2 linked regions of the Paraburkholderia bryophila genome follow. The main gene of each other region encodes a partner of the protein of the gene in region 2 in a complex. Links are inferred from orthologs where the notes say so. Each region holds a gene or a part of one and is shown on either strand. Other genes may lie near its edges. The genes, in order: mfd and uvrA.

Region 1 (14,924 bases), 1.6 Mb from region 2 along the record:
TCCACCGAACAGCCGCATTCAGTAAAGCAGTCTACCTGCCCGTGCTTTACGTCGTGCCACAGTGCGGGTAAATTTTGTAACTGACTGTAACCCGATAAATGATGCAACCGCGCACCCCTTTCTAATCGCGCTAAGATGCCGACCATGGAAACTAAAAACCCTTCGAAAATCCTCGTCGTCGACGACGATCCGCGCCTGCGCGATCTGCTGCGCCGCTACCTCGGTGAACAGGGCTTTAATGTCTATGTTGCCGAGAACGCGCCGTCCATGAACAAGCTCTGGGTGCGTGAGCGCTTCGATCTGCTCGTGCTCGATCTGATGCTGCCCGGCGAGGACGGCCTGTCGATCTGCCGGCGCTTGCGCGGCAGTAACGACCGCACGCCGATCATCATGCTGACGGCCAAGGGTGAAGACGTCGATCGTATCGTGGGCCTCGAAATGGGCGCCGACGACTACCTGCCCAAGCCATTCAACCCGCGCGAACTGGTCGCGCGGATTCACGCGGTGTTGCGCCGCCAGTCGCCGTCCGAATTGCCGGGCGCGCCGTCGGAAACCACCGAGGTGTTCGAGTTCGGCGAGTTCGCGCTGAACCTCGCCACCCGCACGCTCACCAAGGCCGGCCAGGAAATCCCGCTGACCACGGGCGAGTTCTCCGTGCTGAAGGTGTTCGCGCGTCATCCGCGTCAGCCGTTGTCGCGTGAAAAGCTGATGGAGCTGGCGCGTGGCCGTGAATACGAAGTGTTCGACCGCAGCCTCGACGTGCAGATCTCGCGTCTGCGCAAGCTGATCGAGCCGGACCCCGGCAGCCCGCGTTTCATTCAGACCGTATGGGGTCTGGGTTACGTGTTCATCCCCGACGGTGCAGCCTGAGTTTGTTCTCGCCTCCTGTTTTTGAATTCAGATAAGAAGGGCCCATGCGGATCGACCGGCGCCTCCTGACGCTCGCGTTCGGCGGCCTTTTCTGGCGGACCTTTCTGTTGATCGCACTGTTGATCGCAGTCAGTCTCGCCGCCTGGTTCCAGAGCTTCCGGGTGATCGAACGCGAGCCGCGCGCGCAGCGCGTGGCGTTGCAGCTCGTGGCGATCGTCAAGCTCACGCGCACCGCCCTCCTTTATTCCGATCCCGACCTGCGGCGCGCACTGCTGCAGGATCTGGAGAGCAATGAAGGGGTGCGGGTGTACCCGCGCGAAACCACCGACAAGTACAAGCTCCAGCCCGACGAGTCGCTAAACCGCCTGATCGAACACGACATTCGCGGCCGGCTCGGCGACGACACGGTCATCGCGCAGAGCGTGAACGACATTCCCGGCGTCTGGATCAGCTTCAAGATCGACGACGACGATTACTGGGTCGCCCTCGACCGCGATCAACTCGACAACGCCACCGGGCTGCAATGGGCCGGCTGGGGCGTGTTCGCGCTGGCGCTGTCGCTGTTCGGCGCGGCGTTTATCACGAGTCTGGTGAACCGGCCGTTCGCGCGCCTCGCCATGGCCGCGCGCAAGGTCGGCTCGGGCCAGTCGCCCGAACCGCTGCCCGAGCGCGGCATGGGTGTGGCCGCCGAAACCAATCGCAGTTTCAACCAGATGGTGCAGGACCTCGAACAGCTCGAGGCCGACCGCGCGCTGATGCTCGCAGGGATTTCGCACGATCTGCGCACCCCGCTCGCGCGGCTGCGGCTCGAAACCGAAATGAGCCCGTCCGATCAAAGCACCAAAGACGCGATGGTCGACGACATCGAGCAGATGGACATGATCATCGGCCGGTTCCTCGATTACGCGCGGCCCGTGCAACGTGTTCCGGAACCTGTCGACCTTTCCGTGATCGCAGGAGAACTGGCTGCGCGCATGCAGAGCGAAGACAGCATGCGGCTGATTACGCGGCTCGCGCCGTCGGCGGTGATCGAGGCCGATGAAACCGACATGCGGCGGGTGGTCGGTAATCTGCTGGAGAACGCTCGCAAGTATGGTTTGAGCGACGGCGACGGCATTCCGCACGTGATTCTGGAAACGCGGGTGTCGCACTCGCGGGTTGAACTGTCCGTGGTCGACGAAGGCCCCGGGATTCCGGAAGACCAGTTGGCGCTGGTCACACGGCCGTTCTATCGTGTGAACTCGGCGCGCACGCAGGCGAACGGCACGGGCCTCGGCATGGCCATCGTGCAGCGCCTCGTGGGCCGCTACCGCGGTGCGCTGCGATTGCGCAACCGCACGCCGGGCCCGGGTCTCGAGGTCACGATCGAGTTCCCGCTGGCCAAAGGCGCCTGAGCGGAAACCGGCGTCAGGCGCCTCGGCGCGCCGCCTGCGGCCCACGGCCGCATTGAATAATTGCCACCCGTTCGATTAGCTTGACGCTATAGAACGGGTGGTCCAATAGAACCATAGGGGACACCGTGTGACGCGCTCGTGTGACGAGTTCGGAGCCTAAGACATGCTGTTTTTTCCAACTTACGAAGGAGTATTCGCATGAAAACCGTTGGCGATAAAATCGAAGCGTTCACCATTGCCGCTGCCAAGCCAGGCTTCAACCATCACGAAGAAAACGGCGTCTCGGCGTTCGAAGAAATCACGGAGCAGTCGTTCCCGGGCAAGTGGAAAATCATTTATTTCTACCCGAAGGATTTCACCTTCGTATGCCCGACCGAAATCGTCGAGTTCGGCAAACTGGCCAACGACTTCGAGGAACGCGACGCCGTGCTGCTGGGCGGCAGTGTCGATAATGAATTCGTGAAGCTGGCCTGGCGTCGCGAGCATAAAGACCTGGACAAGCTGAATCACTACGCATTCGGCGACGTGAAAGGCGAGCTGATCGACCAGCTCGGCGTGCGCGACAAGGAAGCCGGCGTGGCACTGCGCGCGACTTTCATTGTCGATCCGGACAATACGATCCAGCACGTGTCGGTGAATAACCTGAACGTGGGCCGCAATCCGGAAGAAGTGCTGCGGATTCTCGACGGCCTGCAAACGGACGAACTCTGTCCGTGCAACCGCTCGGTCGGTGGCGCAACGCTGTAAGCCGTGTCTTCAAAAGCCCGTCAAGCTTGAAAAAGCCGCGGGCTTTTTTATCGGCAACCTGATAGGAGATAACAATGGAATTCTTGTCTTCGATTAAGGCGCGCGTACCGGACTACGCCAAGGACATCCGGCTGAATCTGGACGGCACGATTGCGCGCTCATCGCTGGAAGGAAACGATGCGGTCGGCGTGGCATTGGCGGCGGCATTCGCCGCGAAGTGCACGGTGATCGTCGACGCGATTCGCAATGCGGGCGTGTTGTCGCCCGAAGAAACGAATGGCGCGCTCACGGCGGCCGCGTTGATGGGCATGAATAACGTCTGGTATCCGTACGTCGAGATGACGGGCAGCGCGGATTTGAAATCGCAGCCGGCGCAATTACGGATGAACGCTTATGCGTCGCATGGCGGCGTAGATAAACGACGCTTCGAGATGTATGCGCTGGCGGCGTCGATTATCGGCAAATGCCATTTTTGCGTGAAGTCGCACTTCGATACGCTAGTCGCCGAAGGCATGAGTTCCACGCAATTGCGCGATGTCGGCCGGATCGCGGCGGTGATTAATGCCACCGCGCAGTGTATTGCCGCCGAGAGTAAATAAAACTTCGGTCAGCGCGCAGCACGATGATTTAATCGCCGCTGCGCGCGCGACCTGAATGAGCCGTACCGGATTGATGCAGCCCAACCCGCCGGTCAGTTCTTGATCAACAACACCGCGGCCTGCGCTTCGATACCCTCGCCTCGCCCGAGGTAACCGAGCTTCTCATTGGTCTTCGCCTTCACATTGACGCGCTCCAGCGGCAGGCCGAGATCGGCGGCGATATTCGCGCGCATGCCTTCAATATGCGGCGCGAGCTTCGGCGCCTGCGCAACCACGCTGCTGTCCACGTTCGCGATCGAAAACCCCGCCGCCGTCACGCGCGCAAAACACTCGCGCAGCAAAACGCGGCTATCCGCGCCCGCGAACTTCGCGTCGGTATCGGAGAAATGACGGCCGATGTCGCCCATTGCCGCGGCGCCGAAAATCGCGTCGGTGATCGCGTGCAGCAGCACGTCGGCGTCCGAATGCCCGAGCAAGCCGCGCTCATAAGGAATCGTCACGCCGCCGATAATCAACGGCCGTCCCGGCACCAACGCATGCACGTCATACCCCTGGCCAATTCTGAAATCCATATGCGTCAAGTCCTTAAGTCCGCTTATTCACTGAAATTAAATTCGAAATTGCGATCGAGCAAAGCCGATCCGAATTCAGAACGAATTCGTTGATCACGAAGCCGACACCCGGCTCAGAATCGCCTCGGCCAGCTCGAAATCTTCCGGATACGTCACCTTGAAGTTGCGCAGGCTGCCTTGCACCAGCTTCGGCGCGTGACCCAGCCATTCGATCGCGCTCGCCTCGTCGGTCAAATCGTGGCCGTCGGCCTGCGCGCGCAGAATCGCGTCGCGCAACATGCCGATGCGGAACATCTGCGGCGTCTGCGCCTGCCACAAACCGTCGCGTGCTTCGGTATGGGCGATACGGCCGTCGCTGGACGCCGCGTCGATCCGCTTCAGCGTATCCGCCACCGGCAAGGCCATGATGCCGCCCACGGCGTCATCTTTCAGCGCGCCGACCAGCGCGCGGATCAGCGCGGGCGTGATGCCGGGCCGGGCCGCGTCGTGCACCAGCACCCAATCGTCGTCGTGCGCGCCGAACTCGGCGAGCGCCTGCAGCCCGTTCAGCACCGACGCCTGGCGCGACGCGCCGCCGCAACGGCGCACCGCGAAGCGCAGCCTGCCGAAGCGGCGGCCGTCGAAGTGCTGGTCGTCGGGCGCGATCACCAGCAGGGTTTGGGCGAATTCGCTGCAGGCGTCGAAGGCCGCCAGCGAGTAATGCAGCATGTCGCGCCCGGCTACCGTGCGATATTGTTTGGGCATCGCGGCGCCGGAACGGCTGCCGGTGCCGGCGGAAGGAATCAGGGCAAATAGGCGGGAAGTCACGAGGGCGGAGGCCGCGAAGTCAAAGTAAAGGACGGATTTTATAATAGGTCCTTCGCATCCATGCCCGGACACGCGTAAACTTGCGGCTCACGTGTGAGCCCGAGGCCGCCTTTTTTCTTTATGCCAGACATCGCCGCATCATCGCAGTCCTCCCCGCCCGTCGCGCTTGTCAAGGCCGGCCAGCGTTTCGCCTTCGACGGCACGCACGGCTCGTCCGACGCGCTGCTGATCGCCCGCTACCATCTCGCCTATCGCGAGAAGGTGCCGCTGCTGGCCGTCGTGTGCGAAAGCGCCGTCGATGCGCAGCGTCTGTCGCAGGAAATCGGCTTTTTCGCGCCCGAGGCGCGGGTGCGCCTGCTGCCCGACTGGGAAACGCTGCCTTACGATACCTTTTCGCCGCACCAGGACCTGGTGTCCGAGCGCCTCGCCACGCTGCACGATCTAGGCGAAGGCCGCTGCGACATCCTGCTGGTGCCCGCCACCACGGCGCTGTACCGGATGCCGCCGGCGTCGTTCCTCGCCGGCTATACGTTCTCGTTCGCCCAGGGCGAGCGTCTGAACGAGGCGAAGCTCAAGGCGCAACTCACGCTGGCCGGCTACGAACACGTGAGCCAGGTGGTACGTCCCGGCGAGTACTGCGTGCGCGGCTCGCTGCTCGACCTGTTCCCGATGGGCTCGCCGCTGCCGTACCGGATCGACCTGTTCGACGATCAGGTCGACTCGATCCGCGCGTTCGATCCGGACACGCAGCGCAGCCTCTATCCGGTGAAAGACGTGCGCCTGCTGCCGGGCCGCGAATTCCCGTTCGACGAAGCCGCGCGCACGGCTTTTCGCAGCCGCTGGCGCGAGACCTTCGAAGGCGACCCGAGCCGCGCGTCGATCTATAAAGACATCGGCAACGGCGTGCCGTCGGCGGGTATCGAATACTATCTGCCGCTGTTCTTCGAGGACACCGCGACGCTGTTCCACTATCTGCCCGAAGGCGCGCAACTGGCGTTCATCGGCGATCTGGACGCGGCGATCCGGCGCTTCACCAACGACACGAAGCAGCGCTACAACTTCCTGTCGCACGATCGCGACCGGCCGATTCTCGAGCCGCAGCGGCTGTTCCTGTCGGACGAAGATTTCTACACGTTCGCCAAGCCGTTCGCGCGGCTCGTGCTGCCCGCCAACGCGGGCGGCGGCTGGTCGACCCCACTGCCGAATCTGGCGATCGACCGGCATGCGGACGACCCCGTCGCCGCGTTGCGCGCGTATCTCGCTACCACGCCGAACCGCGTGCTGTTCGCCACCGAATCGGCGGGCCGCCGTGAAACGCTGCTGCAATTGCTGGCGGACAATCATCTGCGGCCGGCTTCGAGCGACAGCTTCCAGGACTGGCTGATCGGCGACTCGCGCTTCTCGCTAGGCGTCGCGCCGCTCGCCACCGGCTTTGCCGTGCCGGTCGACGGTATCGCGGTCATCACCGAAACAGAGCTTTACGGGCCACTCGCGCGGCGCGCCGGGCGCCGCCGCCAGGAGCAGGCGAGCAACGTCGATTCGATGGTGCGCGACCTCTCCGAGTTGAAGATCGGCGATCCGGTCGTGCATTCGCAGCACGGTATCGGCCGCTATATGGGTCTGGTCACCATGGACCTCGGCGAAGGCGAAACCGAGTTCCTGCACCTGGAGTATTCCGGCGACAGCAAGCTTTATGTGCCGGTCTCACAGTTGCACGTGATCTCGCGCTATAGCGGCGCCGATCCGGAAAGCGCACCGCTGCATTCGCTCGGTTCGGGCCAGTGGGAAAAGGCCAAACGCAAAGCCGCGCAACAGATTCGCGATACCGCGGCCGAACTGCTGAATCTTTACGCGCGCCGTGCCGCGCGCGAAGGCCATGCGTTCGCGCTCGAACCGAAAGACTATGTGAAGTTCGCCGAGAGCTTCGGCTTCGAGGAAACGCCGGACCAGGCCGCCGCGATCGCCGCCGTGATCGGCGACATGACGAGCGGCAAGCCGATGGATCGCCTGGTGTGCGGCGACGTCGGCTTCGGCAAGACGGAAGTGGCGCTGCGCGCGGCATTTATCGCGGTGATGGGCGGCAAGCAGGTCGCGCTGCTCTCGCCCACCACGCTGCTCGCCGAACAGCACACGCAGACCTTCACCGATCGCTTCTCCGACTGGCCGGTGCGGATCGCCGAACTGTCGCGCTTCAAGTCGACCAAGGAAGTGAATGCCGCGATCCAGCAGATCAACGAAGGCACGGTCGACATCGTGATCGGCACGCACAAGCTGCTGTCGTCCGACGTGCAGTTCAAGCGCCTCGGGCTCGTGGTGATCGACGAGGAACACCGTTTCGGCGTGCGTCAGAAAGAAGCGCTGAAGGCGCTGCGCGCCGAAGTGGACGTGCTCACGCTGACCGCCACGCCGATCCCGCGTACGCTCGGCATGGCGCTCGAAGGCCTGCGCGATTTCTCGGTGATCGCCACTGCGCCGCAAAAGCGGCTGGCCATCAAGACCTTCGTGCGTCGCGAGGAAGACAGCGTGATTCGCGAGGCGATGCTACGCGAACTGAAGCGCGGCGGCCAGGTGTACTTCCTGCACAACGAAGTCGAGACGATCGAGAATCGCCGGCAGATGCTCGAAGCACTCGTGCCCGAAGCGCGTATCGCGGTCGCGCACGGTCAGATGCATGAGCGCGAACTCGAACGCGTGATGCGCGACTTCGTCGCCCAACGCGCCAACGTGCTGCTGTGTACGACCATTATCGAAACCGGCATCGACGTGCCGAGCGCCAATACGATTCTGCTGCACCGTTCCGACAAGTTCGGTCTCGCGCAATTGCATCAGTTGCGTGGCCGCGTGGGCCGCTCGCATCACCAGGCGTACGCGTATCTGCTGGTGCACGACCCGCAAGGGCTGACCAGGCAGGCGCAACGCCGCCTCGAAGCAATCCAGCAGATGGAGGAACTCGGTTCGGGCTTCTATCTGGCCATGCACGATCTGGAGATTCGCGGCACCGGCGAAGTGCTCGGCGACAAGCAGTCGGGCGAGATTCAGGAGATCGGCTTCCAGCTTTACACCGACATGCTGAACGACGCGGTGAAGGCGCTCAAGGAAGGCCGCGAGCCCGACCTCACCGCGCCGCTCGCCGCCACCACCGAGATCAACCTGCACGCGCCGGCGATTTTGCCCGCCGACTATTGCGGCGACGTGCAGGAGCGTCTGTCGCTGTACAAGCGTCTGGCTAATTGCGAACACAACGATTCGATCGACAGCATTCAGGAAGAGCTGATCGACCGCTTCGGCAAGTTGCCGCCGCAAGCGCATGCGCTGGTGGAGACGCATCGGTTGCGGCTGGCGGCGAAGCCGCTCGGCATTTCGAAGATCGATGCGGGCGAAACGGTGATCGGTTTGCAGTTCATCCCCAATCCGCCGATCGACGCGATGCGGATCATCGAGATGGTGCAGAAGCACAAGCACATCAAGCTCGCAGGTCAGGACAAGCTGCGCATCGAAACGCGCAGCCCGGATCTCGCGGTGCGTGTCGCGACGGTCAAGGAGACCTTGCGTGCGCTCGGTTCGCCGAGCCGCGGCACGGCGCCGGCCGCCGCTGCGCGATGATGAATTCCGCCGTTACGACGTGATTCATGGTTGCACGAGCGCACGCCCTCATGCACGCACTCACGCGCGCAACGTGAGAAAAACGGGGGACGTCTAGCGTCTTTCGGTTCATGCTGCGGTGCGCAAACGCGCTCCGCAGCATACGGCTGAGTTTTTTTTGGGTATGATCGAAAGACTCAAATGCCGGAGTCTTGTCATGTCTCACGTCGCTGAATCAGCGCAGTCCTCGTCAACGTCCGCTTCCGCCGCCTCGCTTTCGCTCCCCTGGATCACCCGCCTCGTGTCGATGGACACGGTCAGCCGCAATCCGAATCTCGGTCTGATCGAAACCGTGCGCGACGAACTGCGCGCGGCCGGTGTCGACGCCACGCTCACGCACGACCCAAGCGGCAAATGGGCCAACCTGTTCGCGACGATTCCCGCGCACAACGGCGAGACCAATGGCGGCGTGGTGCTGTCGGGTCATACCGACGTGGTGCCGGTGGACGGTCAGCAATGGGACAGCGATCCGTTCAAGCCGGAGATTCGCGGCGACAAGCTGTACGGCCGCGGCACCTGCGACATGAAGGGTTTTATCGGCGCGGCGCTGGCGCTCGTGCCCGAGATGCAGCGCACGAAGCTCGCCAAGCCGATTCACTTCGCCCTCTCGTTCGACGAAGAAGTCGGCTGCGCCGGCGCACCGCTGATGATCGCGGACCTGATGAAGCGCGGCGTGAAGCCGGACGGCTGCATTGTCGGCGAGCCGACCAGCATGCGCCCGATCGTTGCGCACAAGGGCATCAACGCTTACGAGTGCTGCGTGCGTGGCCAGGCCGCGCATTCGTCGCTCACGCCGAAAGGCCTGAACGCGATCGAGTACGCTGCGCGCCTGGTCTGCTACATCCGCGACATGGCCGATCAGTTCCGCGAGCAAGGCCCGTTCGACGAACTGTACGACGTGCCCTTCACCACCTCGCAGACCAGCACGATTATCGGCGGCAATGCGATCAACACCGTGCCGGCCGAATGCAAGTTCCAGTTCGAATTCCGCAACCTGCCCACGCTCGACCCCGAACCGATCTTCGCGCGCATCGATCAATACGCGCGCGAAACGCTGTTGCCGAAAATGTTGCGCGAGCATCCATCGGCAGCAATCGAGATCAGGAAGATCGCCGCGGCGCCCGGACTCGATTCGTCTGAACAAGCCGCGATCACGCAGCTCGTGCGCGCGCTCACCGCCGACCAGGACAAGCGTAAGGTCGCCTACGGCACCGAAGCGGGGTTGTTTTCGCTGGCGGGCATTCCGAGCATTGTGTGCGGCCCCGGCGACATCCAGCAGGCTCACAAGGCCAACGAATTCGTCGCGCTCGACCAGTTGGTCGCGTGCGAGCGCTTCCTGCAAAAATTCATTCACAGCATGTCTGTCGACGCACACGCACTCTGAAACCGAGCGGCACAAAATAGGTCTTACTCGTACCGACATAAAACACCCACCCGCCATGTCAACCGCCACACCGCAGCACACGGACCACACGATCGACGGCGAGCCGATTCCCACGCTCGACGACATCGCCACTCAGCATTTTGCGTTGGCGCCGTGGGTGACGCGAACGCCGGTGTTCGACCGGCTCGACTTCGCGTCGCTGGAAGGCACCGTGGTGAACTTCAAGTTCGAACTGCTGCAGGCGGGCGGCAGCTTCAAGGCGCGTGGCGCGTTCACCAACCTGCTCGCGCTGGACGAAGCCCAGCGCAGCGCCGGCGTGACCTGCGTGTCGGGCGGCAATCATGCGGTGGCGGTCGCGTATGCGGCCATGCGGCTCGGCATCGGCGCCAAGGTCGTGCTGTTTCGCGCGGCCAATCCGGCGCGTGTCGCGCTGTGCCGGCAGTATCGCGCCGAGATCGTGTTCGCCGAGGACATTGCCGAAGCCTTCGAACTGGTGCGCCGTATCGAGGCTGAAGAAGGCCGCTATTTCGTGCATCCGTTCAACGGTTATCGCACGGTGCTAGGCTCGGCCACGCTCGGCTACGAATGGGCCACTCAAACGCCCGACCTCGAAGCGGTCGTGCTGCCGATCGGCGGCGGCGGGCTCGCGGCCGGCGTCGCCACGGCCATGCGGCTCGCGAATCCGCGTGTGCATGTGTACGGCGTCGAGCCGGAAGGCTCGGATGTGATGGGCAAGAGTTTCGCCGCCAATCACACGGTCAAGATGGGCCACATGCACGGCATCGCCGACTCGCTAATGTCGCCGCATACCGAGGAATACAGCTACGAGTTGTGCCGCCGTCATATCGACCAGCTCGTCACCGTGTCCGACGATCAGTTGCGCGCCGCCATGCTGACCTTATTCGGACAACTGAAGCTCGCCGTCGAACCGGCCTGCGCGGCCGCCACCGCGGCGCTGCTCGGACCGCTGCGCGAACAGCTGCAGGGCAAGCGCGTGGGCGTGCTGTTGTGCGGCACCAATACCGACCCGGTCAGTTTTGCCGCGCATATTGAACGCGCACGTCATAGCGCGTCATAGTTTCCTGAATAGAAATCCGCTCATGGCTTTCCTTGTCAAAGGACTAGCCTATCCTTCTCAGGTTGGTATCATTCGCTAATCGATATCTGGGAGGAACCTCTATGAGCATGGTCAAGGAATTCAAGGAATTTGCCCTTAAGGGCAACGTGATGGATCTCGCCGTCGGTGTGATTATCGGCGGCGCGTTCTCCACCATTGTCAATTCGATTGTTAAAGACCTGATCATGCCGGTTGTCGGGCTTGTCACCGGTGGCCTCGATTTCTCCAATAAGTTTGTTCGCCTCGGCGACATTCCGGCTAGCTTCAAAGGCAGCCCCGAGTCGTATAAAGACTTGCAGACGGCAGGCGTGGCGGTGTTCGGTTATGGCTCGTTCATCACCGTGCTGATCAACTTCATCATTCTCGCGTTCATCATTTTCCTGATGGTCAAATTCATTAACAATTTGCGCAAGCCGGATGAAGCCGCAGCGGCAGAACCGGCCCCCACGCCGGAAGACGTGTTGCTGCTGCGTGAAATCCGCGATTCGTTAAAGAATACGCCGCGTTAAAGCCGGGGCCTCCGGCGTGTTAGCCGAGGCGCGGTTGAGTAGAAAAAGCCTGTTGCGATGAAAATCGCAACAGGCTTTTTTCCGACCAAAACATCACGCGCCGAGACACGACGCAACGCAACACGACAAAGCAAAGCCTTTAAGCGCCCTTCTGCGCTTTCAGACTCACCGCGCTGTCGATCATCGCCTCGAGCTGGCCGAAGTTGACCGGCTTCGTCAGATGCGAAGTAAAGCCGGCGGCCACACAACGGCGCACATCCTCGTCGGTGCCGAAGCCGGTCAGCGCCACCGCCGGCGCATCCGAATGCTCACGGAACGCCTTGATGAAGTCGAGACCGGTGCCGTCGGGCAAGCCCACGTCGCTGACAATCAACTCGAACGTCTGCAACTGCGTGGCAGCCAAGGCGTCGTCCACGCGACCCACCACCGTCACCTCGTGACCCAGGCTGCGGATCAGTTGCGCCATGACCTCGGCGGTATCCTCGTGGTCTTCGATCAGCAGGATGGTCAGCAAAACGCCCGAGCGCACCTGGTCGGGCGCCACGACCGGCGGCGGAACGGCCGGCGCCGCCGCGGTCGGCAGCGTGATCGTGAAGGTCGCGCCGCAATGCGCGCCGGGACTTTGCGCGATCACCGTGCCGCCATGCACGTCGGTTAGCGCCTTGGTGATCGCGAGCCCCAGTCCCAGTCCACCGAACTGGCGCGTCATATTCTGATTGCCCTGCTCGAACGCGTTGAAGAGCTTGCCGATCTGTTCCGGCTCGATGCCGATACCGGTGTCTTCAACCGATATCTGCACCTGCATGCGTTCGTCGCGGGTGCGCAAATAGATATGGCCGCCGTCCGGCGTGAACTTGGCGGCGTTGCGAATCAGATTCCACAGCATCTGTTGCAAGCGTGCGCGGTCGGCCAGCACGTAGTGGTGCTGCGCGTCTTTATGCACGTGCACGTCCTGCTGCTTCACCTGAATCTCGCTGCGGAACAGTTCGAGCACGCTGTCCATCACTTCGTGCACGTCGACGGTTTCCAGCGACAAACGCAGCTTGCCGTTCGCCACCCGCGTGAGGTCCAGCAGATCGTCGATCAGCCGCGCTTCGAGTTCGACGTTGCGGCGAATCATGCGCACGCTCGCGCGCGCCTGCTCGGGTAGGTCCGGGATCATTTCCAGCACGCTGGCGCCGGCCAGCACCGGCGTGAGCGGCGTGCGCAATTCGTGCGACAGCATCGCGAGGAAACGGTCTTTGGCGCGGTTGGCGTCTTCGGCGATCTGGCGCGCGGCCTGCTCCGACGCGAGCAGCCGCTCGCGCTCCTCGATCGCCTCGCGTTGCGAATGAATGTCCGTGCAACTGCCGAACCATTTGCTGACTTGACCTTCGGCGTCGCGCATGGCCACGACGCGGGCGTCGAACCAGCGGTATTCGCCGTCGTGACGGCGAATCCGCAACTCGTGCCGATAGTCGCCGGCATGGCTGGTCACCGCTTTGAGCCAGGTAAGGCGGATTTCCTCGCGATCGTCCGGATGCACGGCTTCGAGCCACGCGAGACCGTACGAACTGCTGTCGGGGAGACCGGTGTAGTCGTACCACTGCTTCGACAGGAAATCGCAGTCGCCTGCGGCGTTGCAGGTCAGCACGAGGTGCGGCAGCGCCTCCGACAGCGTGCGGTAATGCTGCTCGCGATCGCGCAGCAGCAAGGCTTCGTCCGACGCGCGCTGCAAACGCACTTGCGAGAGCACCCGCTCGACGGCTTCGGGCAGGTAATCGAGGTAATCGCCGGATTTCGGCACCACGTCGGACACGCCCGCGCGCAACGCTTCGATCACGCGCGATTCGTCGGTAAAACCGGTCACGAGGATGGCGGGAATCCGCACGCCTTCCGAACGCAAACGGCGAAAGAAGTCGAGTCCTGTCTCCGGTCCGCTCAACTGGTAGTCGAGCACCAGCAGATCGGGCGCGCCGCCGGCGAGCCGCTCGCGGGCCGCTTCGACGCCGGCGCAGATCGCGACCCGGCAGCCGGCGCGTTCGAGCGACTTGCGCGCAAGCCGCAGGATGCCTTCGTCGTCGTCGACGACCAGCACATAGGCGGCTTGCTGCGTGGACACTTCTTCGGTCATGCGGAATTCTTTCACGGATTCGGATGGATCAGGTTGTCATGCGCGGCTTTCGACCCGCTTCATGGGCGCGGTGCTCGACGGGCGCGGCCTTACGGCGCCCCGAGGCGATGGCCCGACGGCAGCTTCACCACCTGCAGGAAGAAGCCGAGCCGGCGCACGGCTTCGATAAACGCCTCGTATTCGACCGGTTTGGTGATATAGACGTTGCACCCGAGCTCGTAGCAGCGCGCGATCTCGCGCGGGTCGTCGGTGGTGGTCAGCACGATCACCGGCACCGCGGCGGTCTGCGGCGATTCTTTCAGACGGCGCAGCACTTCGAAGCCGTCCACGCGCGGCATTTTCAGATCGAGCAGCACGACGAAGTTCGTCAGATCCTCGCGCGCGGGGATCGCCGTGGCGGGATTCGCGTCAGGGTCGACGACCGGCGGCGGACCGAAGAAATAGTCGAGCGCCTGCTGGCCGTCGCGAAACCGCACGAAACCGTTCGATACGCCGGCACGGCGCAGATTGCGCTCGACGAGCGTGGCATGACCGTCGTCATCTTCGATCAGCACGATGCTGACCGTTTCCCCGTGACTCATAAGCTCTCCGTGCAAACAGGTAGCTGAACCATACCGCTTCTGAATTGTTCTAGTCGCGGCGTGGGTGATTGGGCGTAAGGTCAACACAGGCCCAACCCCACCGCCAGCCTCCAGACCCAACGCCCGGGTTCAATTCCGCGTGGGCTGTTCCGGCAACACCACGAAAAAGGTCGACCCGGCGCCTTCCGCCGACTCGACCCACACGCGCCCGCCATGCCGCTCCACCGTGCGCCGCACCACCGCGAGACCAATGCCGTCGCCGTTCGCGACGTCGCCATGCAGACGCTGGAACGCGCGGAATACCTTCGACATGTAAGCCGCCGGAATGCCGAGGCCATTGTCGCGCACGTAATAAGTGCGCGTGCGCACGGCGCGCGGCTCGGACTCGTCGACCGGATCGGGCTCCAGCGCGCCGACCTCGATGCGCCCAAGGCGCGCCGGGTCGAGGTAGTTCAGCGCGTTGCCGATCAGGTTGCCGAAGACCTGTTCGATCGCACCCGGGTCGCCCCATGCTGGCGGCAGTTCACGCACCGTGACCACCGCCGACTGCTGCGCGATCGCGCCCTCCAGCGCGTCGACCACCCGGCCG
Region 2 (14,368 bases):
GGGTCGAGGAAATGCGCGACGAACGCTACGCGCTGCTGCGCGGTTATTTCCACGGCGCCGACGACGTGGAAGACGACGACGGCCACGAACAGGTGCGGCTACAATCGGTGCCGGTCGACGAAAATGCCGACGCGGTGGGCCGTACGCTTGCTGAAGTCGGGTTGTTCGAGCTGGGCGTCGAAGTGACGGCAATTCGCCGGCACGGCATTCGCGGCGTCGAGCCGGACCCGTCCACCAAGCTGCGCGCGAGCGACATCGTGGTGTTGCGCGGTTTGCCCGAACAGTTGGCGAGCGCCGAGGAACGGTTGTCGAAGCACCGCCGCGCGGGCGCCGCCGCGGCATAGGTGTGGAATGAGGCAGGTGGCAGGCGGCGCGTGCCGTGAGCTTGCGACGCCGCCCTTGCTCACCCAGCACCAGGGTCCCGCCCGACCACCCCGATTTCGCTTTTCATCGGACCTGACAAGGTCCATCCGGAGACACCATGTCCAACGCGCTCCCGAGCGCGCCGCTCGATGCGGCCGACTACATCAAAAGCCACATTCGCACGGTGCCCGACTGGCCGCAACCGGGTGTGCAGTTCCGCGACATCACGCCGTTGCTGCAGGAGCGCAAGTCACTGCGCGTGCTGATCGATCTGTTCGTGCAGCGCTATATCGATGCGAAGCTCGACTACATTGCCGGGCTCGATGCGCGCGGCTTCATCATCGGGCCGATTCTCGCGTATGAGCTGAACCTCGGCTTCATACCGATCCGCAAGGCGGGCAAGCTGCCGTACAAGCGGGTTTCGCAATCGTACCAACTCGAATACGGCAGCGCGACCGTCGAGATTCACGAGGACGCCTGCAAGCCGGGCGACCGTGTCGTGATCGTCGACGATCTGATCGCCACCGGCGGCACGATGCTGGCCGGCAAGATGCTGCTCGAACGGCTCGGCGCGGTCGTGGTGGAAGGCGCGGCGATCATCGATCTGCCTGAACTCGGCGGCTCGAAGCTGCTGCGCGACGGCGGCTTGTCGCTTTATACGGTGACGGGATTCGACGGTCATTGAGCCGTTGCAGTGAGTTTGCCGCGAAGCGTGCTTCGCACCGTGCGTTGAACGATACGTTGAACCACGCGTTGAACCAGTGTCTTTCCTGAACACCATCACGAAGGTCAGAACGATGCCCAACTTCCTGCTGTTTCTCGCCACGTCGATCGCGATCACCATGGCGCCCGGTCCGGACAATCTGCAAGTGCTCGCACGCGGCATTTCCCAAGGCCGCGCGGCGGGTCTCGTCGCCGCGCTTGGCTTCGCGGCCGGCATCACGTTTCACACCACGCTGGCCGCGCTTGGCGTCGCCGCGTTGCTGCGTTCGTCGCCGGTTGCGTTCGAGGTGATCAAGCTGGCCGGCGCCGCCTATCTGGTCTGGATCGGCATCAAGGCGCTGCGCAGCCAGGGCCTCGCGACCGCGCACGAACGCGCGCCGCAGCCGTTGTCGACCGTGTTTCGCCAAAGCGTGCTCGGCAATCTGCTGAACCCGAAGGTGACGTTGTTCTTCGTCGTGTTCCTGCCGCAGTTCGTGAAGCCGAACGGCACGCAAAGCGTCACGCTGCAAATGCTCGAACTCGGCGTGCTGTTCATGTTGCAGACCGTGGTGGTGTTTTCGCTGTTCGGCGTGTGCGCGGGGATGATCGGCGGCTGGTTGAAGCGCCGGCCGCGTGTGGGCGTGTGGCTCGACCGTCTGGCGGGCGCGACCTTCATTGCGATTGGGATTCGCGTCGCGCTGCGCGATTGAACACGCGATCGACGCGTGATTGAACACAGTTAGTCTGGAGTTTTGCATGACTTTGCCTTCCCTCGTCGCCGCGCGCCGCTTCGACCCGCACGCGCATCTGCCGTTCTGGATCGACGCCGAACAGGTCGGCTGGATTCGTTCGAGCGATGTGCCCTTGCTCACGCGCTGGCCCGATGTGTTCGAGATCGACAGCGCACGCGTGACGCTCAAGTCCGCGTTCGACACGGTCGATCTGCGCAGCGCGGCGCTCGGCTCCGTGATCGGCTCGCTCGCCGCTGAAGGCCGCATTCCTGGCTGGCGCAACGAGACCTACGCGATCCGCAACGCGTTCGACGCGCCGCCTCTCGCGTATATCGAGCGCGCGGCCTCGCGCTTCTTCGGCACGCAGACGTACGCGGTGCATCTGAACGGCGTCGTAGAATATGCGGATGGCGGCGCGCCGCAGTTGTGGATCGCGCGCCGCAGCGACACCAAGGCGACCGATCCGGGCATGCTCGACAATGTCGTCGCGGGCGGGATCGGCTGGGGCTTCGGCGTCGAGGCGACGATCATCAAGGAGTGCTGGGAAGAAGCCGGCATTCCCGAGGAAATCGCCGCGCGCGCCGTGGCAGGTCGCACCGCGCATGTGCTGCAATCGTTGCCAGAAGGCACGCAGGCCGAACAGATTTTCATCTACGACCTCGCGCTGCCCGCCGATTTCACGCCGCGCAATCAAGATGGCGAAGTGGGCGAGCATCGCCTCGCGCGCATCGACGAAGTCGCGCGCTGGATCGAAGAAGACGCCATGACGGTCGACGCGAGTCTCGCTACGCTGGACTGCCTGCTGCGCCGCCGCTGGATCGATGAAGAAGCGTGCGCCGGTATCGAAGTCCTGTTCACGCCGCCGGTGCTTGCATAAGATAGACGCTCGCGCCGCGTGGCGCGGCCGATGCACGCTGCGCCGAAAATCCCTCGGGGCGGCCGCATCGAGCCGCACACACTGAATAAACCACGCATTGAAGAAGGGAGTCATCCAGGTCATGTCGACCGATCACAGCTTTATTCTCAAACTGTCGTGCGCCGACCGGCCCGGCATCGTCCATGCGGTATCGGGCTTTCTGTTCGAGCGTGGCAGCAATATTCTCGACTCCGCGCAGTTCGGCGACAGCCGCACCGGCGAGTTCTTCATGCGCGTGCATTTCCAGCAGGTGGGCGGCGATCCGGGTCTGGAGGCGCTGCGCGCGTCGTTCGTGACGCTTGCTGAACAGTTCGGCATGCGTTGGGAGTTGCACGACGCGTCGGTGAAGCCGCGCGTGGTGATCATGGTGTCGAAGATCGGCCATTGCCTGAACGATCTGCTGTTCCGCTATCGCACCGGTCAACTGGGTATCGAGATTGCGGCCATCATCTCGAACCACAAGGAGTTTTATCAGCTCGCCGCCAGCTACGACGTGCCGTTCCATCACTTCCCGCTGATGGGCGCCACGCCCGACGCGAAAGCCGCGCAGGAAGCGCGCGTGCTCGAAGTGATCGACGAGCATCAGGCCGATCTGGTGGTGCTCGCGCGCTATATGCAGATTCTGTCGCCGAAAATGTGCGAGGCACTAGCCGGCCGTGCGATCAACATTCACCACTCGTTCCTGCCGAGCTTCAAGGGTGCGAAGCCGTATTACCAGGCGTTCGACCGCGGCGTGAAGCTGATCGGCGCGACCGCGCACTACGTGACGACGGATCTCGACGAAGGTCCGATCATCGAGCAGGAAGTGGAGCGCGTGGACCACAGCATGACGCCGGAGCAACTCACGGCGATCGGCCGCGACGTCGAATGCGTGACGCTCGCGCGTGCGGTGAAGTGGCACGTCGAGCATCGCGTGGTGTTGAACGGTAGCAAGACGGTGGTGTTTCGCTAGAAGCGGTTGATGTGTCGGCGAGGCGAGGACTAAGCGTGCCTCTCCTCCGCAACGCTGCTGTTAGCTCAGGCAGAAAAAAATGCGCCGGATTATTCCGGCGCATTTTTTGTTTCAGGACTGCGCGGCCGAGCGGCCCGTGTCCCGCGCGACATCCGCAGTTTGGGCGTTTCGTGCGTTTTGTGCGTTCTGTGACGAACGCCGCCGCGCATTCAGCTTCTTCAGCCAGATCAGCAGTCCCGTCGCGCTCAGCACGGCGACCGCGATACCCAGCGCGCTGATCAGAATCCGTCCGCCCAGGCCGAGAATGCGTCCGGAGTGCAGCGGGAATTGCACCTGCGTGAAGATATCGCCGGCGGTGCCCTTGCCCGGAATCAGCTTGCCGAGCGGCTTGCCGGTGGCGGCGTCCCAATACATCCACGGGTTGCCCAGGCCGATATCGCCGTGGTCGTTGCCGGGCGTATAAAAGCCCACGCCGTATGCGTGCAGGAATTCCGCGTAGTACACGCCGCCGGGCGGCGCCTTCAGGTTCTGCGCTTTGCCGGCCTCTTCAGCCAGTTGCACGATGCGCTCGCGGCTCAACACGGAATCGCCGGGTTGCGGCGGACGCAGAATTTCCGGGTTGTCGATCGGATTCGGCGTGAGCGTCGAGAACATCGAGACCACCGGCCGCACCACCGGCCCGGACAGATTCATCGACACCGAGGTCAGCGCGACGATCATCAGCAGCCCCCAGATCCAGACGCCGCCGGAGCGGTGCAGATCGAAGGTGAGCGCATAGCCGCCGCGCTTCAGGCGAAACGCGAACGACTTGCGCCAGGCCTTGAAACTCGGAAACGACAGCCACAGCGCGATCACGCTATCGAACAGCCAGATGATCCCGACGATGCCCATCAGCCACGTGCCGGTGTCGATACCGCCGGTGAACGGCAGTTGCAGCGTGTAGTGGAATTTGTAGATGAACGGGATCAGGTCGATCCGCGCGAGCGAGACGACGCCCCATTCGCGGCGGCCCTGGATTTCGCCGGTGGCGGGGTCGACGGCGATCTGAGTGAAGTCGAGCGGGTAGGGCTGTCTGGTCGCGGGATCGATGCGTGGCAGCACCATCATTTGCAGCGTATGGCCGGGTTCGGCGACGAGCGGCAGATACGTGACCTGCAGACGCGGGTCCGCGGCTTCCACACGACGCGCCAGTTCCAGTCCCGACAGCGCGGGCGCGGCGGTATGAGCCTTGAAGAACGATGGATTCAGTGCCGCATCGAGTTCATGGTCCCACGCGATGATCGCGCCGGTGAGGCCGGCCATGAATAGAAATAACGCGGTGGCGACGCCGATCCAGCGGTGAAGGCGAACGAACTGGCGCCTCATGCGCAAGCCGGCTGGACAAAGGGAAACGGCAGGCGGAATATCACGACCAGGATTGGGTGTAAATAGGAATTGTTCTCATCTTACGGGAAACTTGCAGTTGGCGGCAAGTTTCCCGTTGATGCGAGGCATCTTGGCGGTGTTTGAGCGATGGTCAGGGTTTCAGAGGCCGGCCGAACCCGCATTCCGTGTGCTGCCCGCCTGGAGGGCCTGTTTTTAGATTTCCTAGGCCCGAGGAATGTCGTCAATCTCCGCGTGCAAGGCCATGATGCGGTAACTCAATGCACCGTTCTCATCCTGTAGTCGTCGAAGATCACCCTGCAGCTTTTGCAGTTTGTACTGCGTGTCCGCAGACGGGTGATCGCTCATGCGTAGGGTGGTTTCGAGAACGTTGATCTCGTGCTGCGTTGCCTGCCCCAACTGTGTTCCATCGTCACGGCGCCTCCGCAATTGCGTTAGCTCGTTTTGCATAGTCTGTCGGAGTTGATGCGCTTCTCGTAGCAGGCTTTCCATCTGCCCCTCGTAGCCTTGTGCGACATGCTGGGTTCGTTCCAGATTCCTTTGCGCTTGTTGTCGCCGCATCGTGAGGTCCATGCCCGGATTTTGAGAACGCTGGGTCTCGGCATCGATCGTTGCCAGTTCATTCTCCGCTTGCCGCCGTTCGGCCAAGGCGTTTTCGAGCTGTCCTCGCGCGCGATTAAGCTGCATTTGCAGCGCCCGTCCACGCGAGCCGCCTTTCAGCCCCACCTCGTCGTGACGTTCGTAGTCGCCGTGTGTGTTCAGCCTGACGGGGATGCCCGGCTTTGTCGGGTTGTCTGGCCGGTAGACCCGTTCCGTCCGGTTGTCGCGATCGTGGCGGATGGCATAGGTATTCACGCCGTCGCTGATATAGCGCCGCCCGTTCTCGTCGATCCGGACGCCCGGTTTGACGGGATCGGGATGGAGTTTGCCGCTGGGCTCGCTAGCGTAGGACGCAGGTAACGCGCCCAATGCGCGCGACATGATGTCGACGCCGGTTCTCAAGTCTGGGGACGGTGTCGCCGGCTCATGTTTGCCGATGCCCTGTGGCTGCGCCCCGTTGTACCGGTCGTGGTCGGTTCGTGGCATCGCGCCGACCTTCTGGTGATCGAAGGTCTGCCCGGCTTGCTGGCTATCCTGCGGCGACTGACTCGCCCATGCGCTGGAATCGGTACTGGGGATCGAAATAAACATATGCTCACCTCGCCTCGCTGTTGAGAACGTCCACGCCAATGCGTGGACAGGCTCATGACAACCGATTCGCCGGAGGTCGAGGTGGTAAGTAAATGTAGTGATCGAGTTTGCGTGCGTGGCGGCCCAGCCGCCCGCGAGCGTGCCTCAAACCAGCCGCAAATAAATCAATTCCCGCTTGATATACGCGTAGAAAATCGGCGCGGCGACCACGCCGGGAATACCGAACGCCGCTTCCATCACCAGCATCGCGATCAGCAATTCCCACGCGCGCGCCTCGATCTGGCCGCCGACAATACGCGCGTTCAGGAAGTACTCGAGCTTGTGAATCAGGATCAGGAACACGAGCGACATGACCGCCGCCGGAAAGCTCACCGACAGCGCCACTGCGACGATGATCGTGTTCGAGATCAGATTGCCGATCACCGGCAGCAAGCCGACGATGAACGTGACCAGCACCAGCGTTTTCGACAGCGGCAACGTGTCGTGGAAGATCGGCAGGATCACCAGCAGGAAGATGCCGGTGAAGGTCGCATTGATCGCGGAGATCTTCACCTGTGCGAACACGATGCGGCGGAATGCGTCGGCGAAACGCGTGACGCGCGTGATGAACGCCGTGGACAACGGCAGCCGGTTCATATGCTTCTGCGCGCCGACCGCGATGATCGCGCCGATGATCATGCCGATCAGAATATGCGTGAACGCGCGCGCCGCCGTCTTGCCGCTTTGAGACAGCATGTTGGCGTGCGTGGTCATCAGTTCGGTGGCCCGGCTCTTCATCTGCTCGGTGTCGACCGGCAGATAGTTGGCGATGAACTGCGGAATGCGGCCGCGCGCCTCGTCGACGAGCTGCATCGCCTGGTCGAGCAGGTTCTGCACGCTCGGCACGTCGTTCTCGAAATGCGCGATGATGCCGAGCGTGAGCCCGGTCAACGCGCCCACGATCACCACCGACAAAAACACCACCGCGAGCCAGCGTGCCCGCTTGCTCGACATGTGACGCTCGATGCGCGGCGCGATGGTATGCACGAGCTGGAACACCAGCAGCCCGGCGAGCAGCGCGCCGAGCAGCCTCAGTTCGATCACCGCCCACATGCCGAACAGCATCAGCGCATAACTGCCGATTTCGACCGCCGAAAGTTTCGGCAGGCTCATGTCGCTAGTCAGCCTGACCGGGCGTGGGCGTAGGTCCTGCACTTGCCCGTCGTCGCGCGCCTGATTCCGCTTGGCCATGGCTTATTCCGTCTCCAACCCGTGAAGTGCAGCGTTACTTTTTGCTGGCGGCCCGTTTCAGCAAGGGCGCCAGATACTTTCCGGTAAAACTTGCTTTCGACTTTGCCACTTGCTCCGGCGTGCCTTGGGCAATGATCTGACCGCCACCCGCACCGCCTTCCGGACCGAGGTCGATGACCCAGTCGGCGGTCTTTATTACATCGAGATTATGCTCGATGATCACGACAGTATTACCCTGGTCACGTAACCGATGGATGACTTCCAGCAGCAGCGCGATATCGTGAAAGTGCAGGCCGGTGGTCGGCTCGTCGAGAATGTATAGAGTGCGACCCGTGTCGCGCTTGCTCAGTTCCAACGAGAGTTTGACCCGCTGCGCTTCGCCGCCTGACAGCGTGGTCGCCGACTGGCCCAGGCGGATATAGCCCAGACCCACGTCCAGCAAGGTTTTCAGCTTGCGCGCGACGACCGGCACCGGCTTGAAGAACTCGTAGGCGTTTTCCACCGTCAGGTCGAGCACTTCGCTGATGTTCTTGCCTTTGTATTGAACGTCCAGCGTTTCGCGGTTGTAGCGCTTGCCGTGGCAGACGTCGCAAGGCACGTACACGTCCGGCAAAAAGTGCATCTCGACCTTCAGCACGCCGTCGCCCTGGCAGGATTCGCAGCGGCCGCCCTTGACGTTGAACGAAAAACGGCCCGGATCGTAGCCGCGTTCTTTTGCCGCAGGCACGCCGGCGAACAGTTCGCGGATCGGCGTGAAGAGGCCCGTGTAGGTGGCCGGGTTCGAGCGCGGTGTGCGGCCGATCGGCGACTGGTCGACGTTGATGACCTTGTCGAAATGCTCGAGGCCTTCGATCGACTCGTACGGCGCCGGCTCCGCGGACGACCCGTACAGGTGATGCGAGACCGCGAGGTACAGCGTGTCGTTGATCAGCGTCGATTTGCCCGAGCCGGACACGCCGGTCACGCAGGTGAGCAGGCCGACCGGCAGATCGAGCGACACGTGTTTCAGATTGTTGCCGTACGCCTCAACGATGCGCAGACGCCGTTCGTCGGGCTCCTTGCGTTCGTCCGGATACTCGATGTTGAGCGCACCGGACATGTACTGCCCGGTCATCGACGCCGGGTTCGCCTGCACCTGTTTCGGCGTGCCTTCGGCGATCACCATGCCGCCGTGTTCGCCCGCGCCGGGTCCCATGTCGACCACGTAGTCGGCCATGCGGATCATGTCTTCGTCGTGCTCGACGACGATCACCGAGTTGCCCAGGTCGCGCAGATGCTTGAGCGTGGCGATCAGCCGGTCGTTGTCGCGCTGATGCAGTCCGATGGACGGCTCGTCCAGCACGTACATCACGCCGGTCAGGCCTGAGCCGATCTGCGACGCGAGGCGAATGCGCTGCGCCTCGCCGCCCGACAGCGTTTCCGCGCTGCGTTCGAGCGACAGGTAATCGAGCCCGACGTTATTCAGGAACATGAGCCGCGCGACGATTTCCTTGACCACCTTGTCGGCGATCTCGCGCTTCGAGCCTTCCAGACGCAGCGTCTGGAAATAGCCGAGCGCGTCGCGCAACGGCCAGCCGCTGATTTCGAAGATGCCGCGCGCGTCGCTGTCCGAGCCGATCCGCACGAAGCGCGCTTCGCGGCGCAGCCGCGTGCCGGCGCAAGCGGGGCAGGGCTGGTTGTTCTGATACTTGGCGAGCTCTTCGCGCACCGCGACCGAATCGGTCTCGCGGTAGCGCCGCTCCAGATTCGGGATGATCCCTTCGAACACGTGCTCGCGCACCGACGTGCGGCCGCGTTCGTTGATGTACGAGAACGGAATTTCCTGCTTGCCCGAACCGAACAGCAGGATCTTGCGGACCTTCTCCGGCAGATCTTCGACCGCCATGTCGATGTCGAACTCGTAGAACGCCGCGAGACTCTGCAGCATCTGGAAGTAGAACTGGTTGCGCCGGTCCCAACCCTTCACCGCGCCGGCCGCGAGCGACAGCGACGGATGCGCGACCACCCGCTTCGGATCGAAGAAGGTGATCTGGCCGAGGCCGTCGCATTCCGGGCACGCGCCCATCGGGTTGTTGAACGAGAAGAGCCGCGGCTCCAGTTCCTGCAGCGAATACGAGCAGATCGGGCAGGCGAACTTCGAGCTGAACAGCTTCTCTTTGTCGGTGTCCATTTCGAGCGCGATCGCGCGGCCGTCGGCGAGGCGCAGTGCCGTTTCGAACGATTCGGCGAGGCGCTGCTTCATGTCCGGCCGCACCTTCAGTCGGTCGACCACGACGTCGATGGTGTGCTTGTCGTTCTTTTTCAGCTTCGGCAGCGCGTCGACTTCATAGATCTTCGCGACGCCTTCGTTGGCGGTGCCGCCGCCCGAGCGCACGCGGAAACGGATAAAGCCCTGCGCCTGCATTTCCTCGAACAGTTCGACGTGCTCGCCCTTGCGGTCGGCCACCACCGGCGCGAGGATCATCAGCTTCGTTTCTTCGGGCAACGCGAGCGCCGCGTCGACCATCTGCGAGACGCTTTGCGCCTCCAGCGGGATTTCGTGATCCGGACAATACGGCGTGCCGACCCGTGCGAACAGGAGCCGCAGATAGTCGTGAATTTCGGTCACGGTGCCGACCGTGGAGCGCGGATTGTGCGAGGTCGCTTTCTGCTCGATCGAGATTGCCGGCGACAGGCCTTCGATCAGATCGACGTCCGGTTTTTCCATCAACTGCAGGAACTGGCGCGCATAGGCCGAAAGACTTTCGACGTAGCGCCGCTGTCCTTCCGCATAGAGCGTGTCGAACGCCAGCGACGATTTGCCCGAGCCCGAAAGGCCCGTAATGACGACGAGCTTGTGACGTGGAAGATCGAGGTTGACGTTCTTCAGGTTGTGGGTGCGAGCCCCACGAATACGGATTTGTTCCACGGATTTATTCCATGAACTGGCGGAAAGAGGAAGGGGCTAAACCTGCTACTATAACGACTTTTCAAGACCGCCGTTACGGCTTCCTGACAGGCTGAAGAAGCACTGAGGCAAGCTGTAAGGCAGCGGTTCAGCGCCGCGGGGAAGAGGTCTAACTGGGGCCGTTCCTCGTGAGTACAAGGCACCGCGAGGCGTCAGTGGGAGTGCTGCAAGGCCGTCGGCTCGAACGCCGCGCCGCATGCTTCCCGCCGTCCCACGGTAAGCCGCCCGCTGGTGGCCGCCCTTCGGCGATGTGCCGCCCCGCTCATTCAAAGAACGCTCCCGATGTCCAATCCGTCCGCAACATCCTCACGCATGAGCGCGCCTGAACTGCGCGCGACCGTGTCGCTGGCCGCCATCTTCGCGCTGCGTATGCTCGGTCTGTTCATGATCATGCCGGTGTTCTCGATCTACGCGAAAACCATTCCGGGCGGCGACAACGTGCTGCTGGTGGGCATCGCGCTCGGCGCGTACGGCGTCACGCAGTCCATGCTCTACATCTTTTACGGCTGGGTTTCCGACAAGATCGGCCGCAAGCCGGTGATCGCGATCGGTCTGCTGATCTTCGCGCTCGGCAGCTTCGTCGCGGCGGGCGCGCACGACATGACGTGGATCATCGTCGGCCGCGTGATTCAGGGGATGGGCGCGGTGTCGTCGGCGGTGATCGCGTTTATCGCCGACCTCACGTCCGAAGAGCATCGCACCAAGGCGATGGCGATGGTCGGTGCCAGCATCGGCGTGTCGTTCGCGGTGGCGATTATCGGTGCGCCGATCGTATTCCAGTGGGTCGGCATGAGCGGTTTGTTCACGCTGGTCGGCATCTTCTCGATTCTGGCGATCGGCCTGGTGCTGTGGGTCGTACCCGACGCGCCGAAGCCGGTGCATGTGCGCGCGCCGTTCGCCGAGGTGCTGCATAACGTCGAACTGCTGCGTTTGAACTTCGGCGTGCTCGTGCTGCATGCTACGCAAACCGCGCTGTTCCTCGTCGTGCCGCGCATTCTCGAAGCAGGCGGCTTACCGGTCGCGTCGCACTGGAAGGTTTATTTGCCGGTCATGGGGCTGTCGTTCGTGATGATGGTGCCGGCGATCATCGCCGCCGAAAAGCGCGGGAAAATGAAAATCGTGCTGCTGTCGGCGATCGGTCTTATCCTGATCGGACAGTTGTTATTGGGCGTCGCTCCGCATACGATTCTGAGTGTGGCAGCGATCCTTTTTGTGTACTTTCTCGGCTTCAATATCCTTGAGGCGTCACAGCCTTCGCTGGTGTCGAAACTGGCGCCGGGCACCCGTAAGGGCGCGGCGGCCGGCGTGTATAACACCACGCAGTCGATCGGCCTCGCGCTGGGCGGGGTGGTTGGCGGCTGGCTGCTCAAGGTGGATGGAGCGAGCGCAGTATTCTTTACCTGCTCGGGGCTCGTGTTGTGCTGGCTTATAATCGCCGCCAATATGAAACAGCCGCCGCGCAAGGCGTAGCTGAACACCCAGAACTCACCCGGCGGCGGGCAGAGGCGCAGTTCTGGTCTCGGGCCTGCCGGCCATGAGACGCGAACCGTGTCGTACCGCGCCGCCCGCAACGGAATCAACAGGAGAAACTCATGGCATCCGTGAACAAGGTCATTCTCGTCGGCAATCTCGGAGCCGATCCGGAAGTCCGTTATCTTCCGAGCGGCGACGCAGTGGCGAACATCCGCCTTGCAACGACGGATCGGTACAAGGACAAGGCGTCCGGCGAAATGAAGGAAGCGACCGAATGGCACCGCGTGTCGTTCTTCGGCCGCCTCGCGGAAATCGTCAACGAATATCTGAAGAAGGGCTCGTCGGTGTACCTGGAAGGGCGCATCCGGACCCGTAAGTGGCAAGCGCAAGACGGCACGGACCGCTATTCGACGGAAATCGTCGCCGAGCAGATGCAAATGCTGGGCGGCCGCGGCGGCGCGATGGGTGGCGGCGGTGACGAAGGCGGTGGCGGTTATAGCCGTGGTGAGCCGTCGGAACGTAGCGGCGGCGGCGGTGGTGGTGGCCGCGCTGTGTCGGGTGGTGGGGCTTCGCGTGGCGGCAGCGGTGGTGGCGGCGGTGGTGCTAGCCGTCCGAGCGCGCCGGCTGGCGGCGGCTTTGATGAGATGGACGACGATATTCCGTTCTGAGGTCCCGTAACCAAAAACTGTAAAGATCAGCCCCGCCTTTGTGCGGGGCTTTTCTTTTTGTATCCGGGATTCAGGGGCATTTCCTGACCTGCAGCATTTGCAGGAGCGGATGCGCGAGCGCTCAGGTGGCCCATCGGCTCCGATCGGTCGGGCGCGTTACTCGACTTCACTGTCGTCGGTGTCGGCGTTCCGTGCGCTGTGTTCATGAGCCATGGCCGCGCTGACGAGCGCAGTAACGGCTGCCGGGGCCCTCTGCTTGCGTTCGCTATAGCGGTCGGTCAGATAGTCCGAACGGTCGCGCACGAGGAGCGTGAACTTGTACAGTTCCTCCATCACGTCGACCACGCGATCGTAGTACGACGACGGCTTCATGCGGCCGTTCTCGTCAAACTCCTGGAATGCCTTCGCCACCGAACTCTGATTGGGGATCGTCACCATCCGCATCCAGCGCCCAAGTATGCGCAACGCGTTGACGGCATTGAACGACTGCGAACCACCCGAAACCTGCATGACGGCCAGCGTGCGTCCCTGCGTCGGGCGGACACTGCCGGAGTCGAGCGGCAGCCAGTCGATCTGGTTCTTGAATATGCCGGTCAGCGTGCCATGCCGCTCGGGGCTACACCACACCTGTCCTTCGGACCAGATCGACAGCTCGCGCAGTTCGACCACCTTCGGGTGGTCGGCCGGGACGCTATCAGCGAGTGGCAGATCCTGTGGCTCGAACACCTTCGTTTCGGCTCCGAACTGGCGGAGGATGCGCTCGGCTTCGAGCGTCAGTAACCGGCTATAGGACGTCGGGCGCAACGAGCCGTAAAGCAGCAGGATGCGAGGGGGATGTTGCGATACCGCCTGCGGTCTCAGCTTCGCAAGATCCGGGGTATCGAGATGGGAGAGGCGGATGTTCGGTAAGTCTGATTGCATCGTGTGGATGAACTACAGGGTAATGGCACGCGAGAGCAGCGTAGCTGTCGCGGGACACAGGTCGGTTGCCTGACGGGTTGCGAGGATTGTTGCCGGCGCGGCGTCGCGCGCGGCCGGCTTGAATCCCGCCTTCTCGAAGAGCGCCGTCGCGTTGGTGGTGAACAGCCAGGCCTTACGGGCACCTGCATCGAACGCTTCGCGCAGCAGTACGGCGATCAGGTTGCGGCCGATGCCTTTGCCGCGGTGTTGCGGCTCTACGATGACCGAGCGGACCAGCACATCGCTGCCGTACTGTTCGAATCCCCCGTAGCCTACGTGTGAGCCGGCAAGCGTGCTAAACGCGAAGAAGCTGCGGCCCGCTTCGTCAAGGTCGCTGCCCGGCAGATCGACGTCCCGCAACGCATTGACGAACCCGGCATCGTTGCTGGCGATCGCGCGTGCGACGATGAACGGCACGCCTTCCTCCTTCAGCACCTCGTGCTCCGGGGCACGATCCAGCAGCCCGGTCACGGCGTCCGAAGGCCGGCAAAGGCGCGTGCCACGCGGCGTCGCGACAATCGGCCTGTTCATCAGGATCGGATGGGCAAGCATCGCGTCGATCAACTGGGCATCGCTCAATGCTGGATCCCCGAGCCCAAGTTCCTTGTAGGGCGTACCTTTGATGCGCAGCACGTCCCTGACTGCCATGCCGGTGTCTGCGATGAGCCGCTCGAGCGTTGCGCGGTCAGGTGGCGTCTTGAGATATTCGATGACCTGCGGGTTCTCGCCAGCCTCACGCAGCAGCGCAAGCACATTGCGCGATGTTCCACAGTCGGGGTTGTGATAGATGGTGACGCTCATGGTCGATCCTCAATACGCTTCGTACCAGCGCTGCGAGCGGTTCACGACGGC

What was found.
Region 1: the proteins of uvrA (region 2) and mfd are in contact, whole or in part, in a crystal structure (PDB 4DFC), measured with the Escherichia coli proteins. The link is inferred for Paraburkholderia bryophila from one-to-one orthologs.

Annotation. Positions count from the first base shown.
Region 1 is NZ_JACCAS010000001.1:815,068-829,991, forward strand. The notes cover bases 4,787-8,792. They hold mfd (transcription-repair coupling factor), read left to right. Parts: upstream 4,787-5,109; coding sequence 5,110-8,592; downstream 8,593-8,792. Other genes in these bases: ispD (2-C-methyl-D-erythritol 4-phosphate cytidylyltransferase), read right to left, coding at 4,787-4,989; argE (acetylornithine deacetylase), read left to right, coding at 8,789-8,792. Also shown: osmolarity response regulator transcription factor OmpR, read left to right, coding at 136-870; GGD40_RS03520 (ATP-binding protein), read left to right, coding at 915-2,264; GGD40_RS03525 (peroxiredoxin), read left to right, coding at 2,463-3,011; GGD40_RS03530 (carboxymuconolactone decarboxylase family protein), read left to right, coding at 3,086-3,610; ispF (2-C-methyl-D-erythritol 2,4-cyclodiphosphate synthase), read right to left, coding at 3,703-4,182; more of ispD, read right to left, coding at 4,276-4,786; more of argE, read left to right, coding at 8,793-10,015; GGD40_RS03555 (pyridoxal-phosphate dependent enzyme), read left to right, coding at 10,071-11,093; large conductance mechanosensitive channel protein MscL, read left to right, coding at 11,195-11,641; GGD40_RS03565 (hybrid sensor histidine kinase/response regulator), read right to left, coding at 11,781-13,754; GGD40_RS03570 (response regulator), read right to left, coding at 13,844-14,335; GGD40_RS03575 (sensor histidine kinase), read right to left, coding at 14,465-14,924. UniProt on the Escherichia coli protein: Couples transcription and DNA repair by recognizing RNA polymerase (RNAP) stalled at DNA lesions. Mediates ATP-dependent release of RNAP and its truncated transcript from the DNA, and recruitment of nucleotide excision repair machinery to the damaged site.
Region 2 is NZ_JACCAS010000001.1:2,381,333-2,395,700, reverse strand. Bases 7,303-10,752 are described here. They hold uvrA (excinuclease ABC subunit UvrA), read right to left. Parts: upstream 10,377-10,752; coding sequence 7,503-10,376; downstream 7,303-7,502. Other genes in these bases: GGD40_RS10525 (MFS transporter), read left to right, coding at 10,698-10,752; GGD40_RS10535 (AI-2E family transporter), read right to left, coding at 7,303-7,468. Also shown: GGD40_RS10570 (monovalent cation:proton antiporter family protein), read left to right, coding at 1-344; GGD40_RS10565 (adenine phosphoribosyltransferase), read left to right, coding at 482-1,048; GGD40_RS10560 (LysE family translocator), read left to right, coding at 1,161-1,775; GGD40_RS10555 (NUDIX hydrolase), read left to right, coding at 1,822-2,673; purU (formyltetrahydrofolate deformylase), read left to right, coding at 2,795-3,664; GGD40_RS10545 (PepSY-associated TM helix domain-containing protein), read right to left, coding at 3,776-5,029; GGD40_RS10540 (hypothetical protein), read right to left, coding at 5,252-6,238; more of GGD40_RS10535, read right to left, coding at 6,383-7,302; more of GGD40_RS10525, read left to right, coding at 10,753-11,885; GGD40_RS10520 (single-stranded DNA-binding protein), read left to right, coding at 12,008-12,556; arsenical resistance protein ArsH, read right to left, coding at 12,713-13,477; arsC (arsenate reductase (glutaredoxin)), read right to left, coding at 13,490-14,317; arsB (ACR3 family arsenite efflux transporter), read right to left, coding at 14,327-14,368. UniProt on the Escherichia coli protein: The UvrABC repair system catalyzes the recognition and processing of DNA lesions. UvrA is an ATPase and a DNA-binding protein. A damage recognition complex composed of 2 UvrA and 2 UvrB subunits scans DNA for abnormalities.